One region of the Paenibacillus sp. FSL H7-0714 genome, then DNA from elsewhere that is predicted to be linked to it. Evidence: riboswitches for the same ligand, from Rfam matches in the RefSeq annotation. Region 1 holds a riboswitch; the other holds the start of a gene.
What was found. Region 1 has a riboswitch for cyclic di-GMP ahead of NST34_RS10225 (DUF6612 family protein). Riboswitches for the same ligand answer to the same signal wherever they lie in the genome.
Positions count from the first base shown of each region.

Region 2: linked by a shared signal. The riboswitch ahead of NST34_RS03210 (transglutaminase-like domain-containing protein) and the one ahead of NST34_RS10225 (DUF6612 family protein) in region 1 are both predicted to bind cyclic di-GMP.

Region 1 covers NZ_JBBOPT010000001.1:2,353,430-2,356,678, reverse strand. The annotation lists gene NST34_RS10230 (CapA family protein) at 1-562, shown strand, start outside; gene NST34_RS10225 (DUF6612 family protein) at 644-1,492, opposite strand; cyclic di-GMP riboswitch class I at 1,610-1,701, opposite strand; gene NST34_RS10220 (RNA polymerase sigma factor) at 1,906-2,424, shown strand; gene NST34_RS10215 (DUF4179 domain-containing protein) at 2,408-3,249, shown strand, end outside.
Region 2 covers NZ_JBBOPT010000001.1:713,596-716,844, forward strand. The annotation lists gene NST34_RS03200 (GtrA family protein) at 1-210, shown strand, start outside; gene NST34_RS03205 (class D sortase) at 245-895, shown strand; cyclic di-GMP riboswitch class I at 1,020-1,100, shown strand; cyclic di-GMP riboswitch class I at 1,209-1,289, shown strand; gene NST34_RS03210 (transglutaminase-like domain-containing protein) at 1,303-2,112, shown strand; rRNA gene NST34_RS03215 (16S ribosomal RNA) at 2,484-3,249, shown strand, end outside.

The DNA of each region.
Region 1 (3,249 bases):
AACCAACCGAATTCCTATACCAGTGAGTAAGCCATGGCTGGTTAACCGGATATCTACGCCCAAGATCATTCGGGAGATTCGAGATTTAAAAAAGAAAGTCGATCTAGTCTTGCTTTATCTGCATTTCGGAAGCGAATATCGTTACACTCCAAACAAGAGGCAAAAAGAGCTGGTCAATCTCTTCTTTAAAAATGGCGCCGACATCATACTGGGGTCTCACCCACATGTTCTTCAACCGTTAGCGCTTCGTGGAAAAAAACAATTCGTTATTTACTCATTGGGGAATTTTGTTTCTACTAAATTAATGAATATTCCTTATACACAAAGCGGTATCATACTTACGCTTAAAATAAAGAAGGATGAAAAAGGAAACACGAGTATAACTAACGTAGGTTACATCCCGACTTGTGTAGATCGAAGAATAAAAAGCGGCAGGAAAATTACAGAGATCATCCCCATCCGCGACGCATTAAAGAGAAGCGCCACCGACATAAAAACAGAGCGGCGAAATCTCATGAATCGAATGTTGAAACATACGACAACAATCTTAAAGAAGGAATAGAAACGTTATTAAAATAGAGAATACAGCAAAAAGCGCTGTTCTACAGAACAGCGCTTTTTGCTCAATATGAAATCGACCTTATTATTCTAGTTCGGCCGGTTTTACAATGGTTGTACCTTTGTTATTCTTGGAATATTTAGCTTCGATTTTCGTGTTGTATGTATCTTTTTCTCCGTCACTTGTCAGTACATAACTCAGATCGACTGTCAGCTTTTCCGTTTGCCAGGTCTTAGTATTGACGAATAATTTCCAAGTTACGCTTTTAGGTTGAACAGTCTCTCCATCCCAGAGGTTCTCCTGGTCATAGAGTTTGATTATTCCCTTAGCTGCTGTCGGATCAGTTACCGTGAACTGCAGGACAGTCTGTGCGCCAGCAGTGCTGACTTTCATAGATTTTTTATAATTTTTAACCGAATCAAGCATGGAAACAGGATCGTATTGACCTTTGGAGTAAAAAGAATCCCACTCCATCTTCTCCAGTGCAATCCAATACTGTGCATCGGGATCGATTGGCTCGCCGTCATCGTCGTAACCTTCATCTTCAGATTCATCGATCAGTTCACTTCCGTCTACAAGATAGTAAAACTCCTTGTCATTGGCATATAGACTGTACGATGTTTCTAAAAGACTACTATCAACGGTGCCAGCTGCAGCAAAATTCGGCAGTCGATTAATATCCAGCTTCAGTGTGTTAGTGTTGCTGATACGTACCCCACCGCTCTGAATATCCTGTTTTTTGATCACATCTAAGTGAAAATTCTTTATTGCTTTAGAGGCCGCCGTTACTTTGCTAATCATTTGATCCGCGGTTACTGCTGTTGTGGTAGCTGCAGACACGACTTCAGGATTAGACATCCATCCGATCGTTCCGGACAGCAATAAAGCACCTACTGCCAAACTAGTGCCTATTGTTTTGAAAAAACTGTTCATGTACTTCCCCTTTCGGCCCCTTGCGATAATGTAACGCCGTATAGGTCGAAATAATAAAAGAGCTCAAAATAGACTACATATTCTTAGAGCTATCCTTTATGCTTCATAAGACATCCCTATGGCGGCCTGGCGATCATTTCCTTCTGTAGAAAGGCTTTAGACCCATGGCTTTGTGTCATCATCTTTCGATGATTTTACCTTTAACGCGGACATTCAATTAGTTTTAATTAGCTTACGGACGCATGTCCCACCGCTAATTTTATCATGGTTATAATTACCTGTAAACGACTTATCTTCCATTCAAATTCGCTATGATGCTCAGAAGAAATACTTCACTCAAAATGAAAAATGAACGATTACATACGCTTATAAGTCTTATTAATGAGAACAGCAAAGACAGGGGGTGCAGCAAAATGTGTGACCGAGAAATTTTCGAGCTCTATAAAGAACAAGTATATTATTTTTGTTACTACTTAATGAAAAATCAGGCAGATGCAGAGGATATTTGCCAAGAGGTATTTGTAAAGGTTATCTTAGCGGATAAGTCTAAGGTAAGAAACTTGAAATCTTGGATTTTACGAATTGCTTCGAATGAGTGCCACAGTGTGATTAAAAGGCGTAAGACGGGGTGGATGAAAGAAGTACGTAATTATTTACTATCCAGGTCTGAGGAATCAAACCCTGTAGAAAAACGGTTGGATCGACAGGAAACTAAAAAAGAATTACAAGGGTTATACAGTCAGCTTCCCGACAAAATCAGAATGGTAGTAGTCCTTCGTTTTATAAACGAATTGACTGTACCCGAGATCTCTAAAGTTATGAGCATACCCGAAGGAACTGTAAAATCCAGACTGAACAAGGGACTTAAAATACTAAATAGAATGGGTGGAACTCAACTAAAGGAGCTGAGTAGTAATGAATCTGTATATTGAAAAAGATAGACATATTCCCCGACCGGATTATGATTTGATGTGGACTACCATTGAACAAGAAGCATATAAACGTCAAAGAAATCTGAATGCCTCCCAGAATACTCCTAGGCCTAATAAAAAGGTTGTTCCTATCAGCATCGTCTTCTCTTGCCTCTTACTTGTCGCCATTCCTGTATTCGCTAGTATGACGATTAATTGGGATAAAATTGGTGGGCGAAGTGTGAGCAATGCATTAAATAACGGCATCGGTCAACAGTATAATCTTCAAGCTTCCAGTTCAGGAGTAACAATGAATTTGAACGGTGTTGTAACTGACGGAGAAAAAATGAAAATGCTGTTATCACTTGATACTAAATCTGATCTATCCCAATATACTGGATTTGCTACAGAGGAAAACACCATGACTAGTGAATCCGGTGCCAAGGCAAAGGTATACGGTTATTTAGAATACGATCCTGAAAGCCAGAAACTCATTGGAGTATATGAGACACCTGATACATTAAAGGATGATAAAAAGGACTACAAGTTTGAAGCACGGAATCTCATTTTTTACCGTAATCAGAATATTCCCTTACAATCTAATCATCAAGCAGGGGATACAATCGATACTGGAGTTAAGCAATATCCAAGCATTCAAATCGAATCCGTTCGACATGTTTCCAATCAAACCATTATCCGTTACAAAGTCGCTGCATCACCATCTGACTTAGGACGGGGTAACCCACATTTGGTAGTTAGTACTGCAGGTCAAGAGAATGAGGCAATTCCAACCATCATGCCTAACGAAGGATCGGATTTATTTATTGAACAGGTTTTCAATATAAC
Region 2 (3,249 bases), 1.6 Mb from region 1:
AAGGATCGTGACCGTGGCAATAAAGAGGGTTTTGATAAGACGCAGTTGCTGAAGTTTATCGTACTGAATCTGGTAGTACTCGGAATATCGCTGTTGCTAATGCATCTGTTGACTGACAAACTAGGCATTCAAGTGTTGATCTCTAAGGTATTAGTAACGTTTGTGACGGTGATTATTAACTTCTTCGGAAGTCGTAAATGGGTATTCTAAAGTTCAGTAGAACCAATCTACGGAGGTGAAAATCATGCGTAAATTCTCGTATGTGCTCATACTGGCGGGGATCCTTATCATGCTCTATCCAAAAGCTAACGAATGGTATAACGACTGGCAGCAGGATAAGCTATTAGAATCGGCTGAACTGAGCACCAGTGAAAGTACTCCACCACCTGATCTGAAGAGCAGATATGCCGAGGTCACTCAGCTACTAGCGGAGGAATCAGCTTTAGATGCACAAGCACAGCCGCAAGAAACAGAAAAGCCGGAACCGGAAATTGAAGTGGGTGGCAAAGTTATCGCATTAATTGAGATTGATAAGATCGATCTGAAGCTGCCTGTATTAGAAGGGGCTACTAAAGCGAATATGAAGCATGCCGCGGCCCATATGAAAGAAACAACTCCAATAGGAGAAATAGGGAACGCCGCAATAGCTGCACATAGAGCTAGAACTACGGGCAGATTGTTTAACAGATTGAATGAGGTTGTGATTGGGGATACGATTACGGTGAAGACTAGCGATCAGACTTATAATTACGAGGTTTATGATATTTCTGTTGTACTTCCTAGTGATGTGTCTGTTCTAGACGGGAATAACAAAGATAAAATTCTTACTCTAATTACGTGTGACCCACTAGTAGATCCTACACATCGTTTGATTGTTCATGCCAAACTTTCCTAATCGTTGACGAGAAATAACAAGAGAATTCAAATACAGAGAAATAACTATAAAATAATAGTAAATCTAGCAATTTTGTTCTTGTTTACGAGGATAAATATGGTAGTATAAGACTATAAAAGCTAAACACGATAAACGGCAAACCTATCGAAAGGTAGGGACGCAAAGCTAAAGGGCCTTCCCGTAAGGATGGCAGCCAGTTACCGAATGAAGAGGCTTTTTTTGTTTTTATAAAATATATAAGAATCTTAGATTCATATTTCTACTTGGACTGATTCTGTTAATTTGTCTAGTGAAATTAGAACAGATAGAGCTTATACGATAACGGCAAACCTATCGAAAGGTAGGGACGCAAAGCTAAAGGGCCTTCCCGAAAGGATGGCAGCCAGCTACCGAAAGGGGTTTTATCCGTGAAAAAGGTTTATTTTATGATGGTGGCGCTATTCGTACTGATTACTGCGGTTCCGGTAAGCGCAGCTCAAGCCGCAAGTGTAGATGCAAGCTGGTTGATTACATCGAAAGTGGCTCAAGGTGTTATTGGAATTAACTATGATATTCCGAAAGATAAAAGAATCAAACTCATGATCACTAAAGACAACAGCAGCTATACATATAACTTATATGCTTCTGGACAAGCTGAGGACTTCCCTTTACAACAAGGTAATGGTACTTATAAGGTTTCTGTTCTTGAGAACACAACCGGCAATAAATACAAAGCGTTATATTCCGAAGTAGTAGACGTAACCATGAGTGACTCGAATTCCGTATATTTGGGCTCCGTACAGAATGTGAAATGGAGTCCTTCTGATAAAGCGATCCTTAAGGCAAAAGAGCTTACAAAAGGCAAAACAACAGATGAAGAGAAAGTTAAGGCAATCTATAACTATGTAGTTGCTAATGTACAATACGATTATTCTCTTGCTAATAACGTAACAACAGATTACATTCCGAACATTAACAACACTTTGAATACTAAAAAAGGAATCTGCTATGACTATGCTTCTCTTTTTGCCGCAATGCTGCGTAGTGTAGATGTGCCTGCTAAATTGGTGATGGGGAATACTAGCTACGTTACGCAATACCATGCATGGAATGAAGTGTTGATGGATGGGAAATGGGTTACTATTGATACAACGGTAGATGCATCGTCAGCGAAGAGTAAGAAGAATACGGATTTTATTAAGGCTTCAAGTAAGTATACTGCAGCAAAATACTATTAATTTGCATCGCTAGATTCATAACTCTATTAAATAAACAACCAGCTTAATTATTAAGCTAGTTGTTTATTTTTCTATTAGGGGTTGCTTTTCTATGAATAGATAGGTTATTATAGTTAAGCGTTGTTAGACAGCGTACAGGCAATGTTTGAGAGAGTTATATAAACGGCTTTCGAAAAATAAAGCTTGCATTACTGAGAACAACATGATATATTATAAGAGTTGCTGCTGAGACATTAAACGGCGCCAACGAGAACTTGATCTTTGAAAACTGAACAACGAGTGAGTAGGAAATCACGAAAGTGAAATCCAAAATTAGAGAATTAATTTTCTCGTCAGATGTTTCAAAATGAGCATATCGCTCTTTTCAATACTAATTGGAGAGTTTGATCCTGGCTCAGGACGAACGCTGGCGGCGTGCCTAATACATGCAAGTCGAGCGGAGTTATTTTGAAAGCTTGCTTTCAAAATGATTTAGCGGCGGACGGGTGAGTAACACGTAGGCAACCTGCCCCTTAGACTGGGATAACTACCGGAAACGGTAGCTAATACCGGATAATTTCTTTTTTCTCCTGAAGAAAGAATGAAAGACGGAGCAATCTGTCACTGAGGGATGGGCCTGCGGCGCATTAGCTAGTTGGTGGGGTAACGGCCCACCAAGGCGACGATGCGTAGCCGACCTGAGAGGGTGAACGGCCACACTGGGACTGAGACACGGCCCAGACTCCTACGGGAGGCAGCAGTAGGGAATCTTCCGCAATGGACGAAAGTCTGACGGAGCAACGCCGCGTGAGTGATGAAGGTTTTCGGATCGTAAAGCTCTGTTGCCAGGGAAGAACGTCCGGTAGAGTAACTGCTATCGGAGTGACGGTACCTGAGAAGAAAGCCCCGGCTAACTACGTGCCAGCAGCCGCGGTAATACGTAGGGGGCAAGCGTTGTCCGGAATTATTGGGCGTAAAGCGCGCGCAGGCGGTCATTTAAGTCTGGTGTTTAAACCTTGGGCTCAACCTGAGGTCGCACTGGAAACTGGGTGACTTGAGTACAGAAGAGGAAAGTGGAATTCCACGTGTAGCGGTGAAATGCGTAGATATGTGGAGGAACACCAGTGGCGAAGGCGACTTTCTGGGCTGTAACTGACG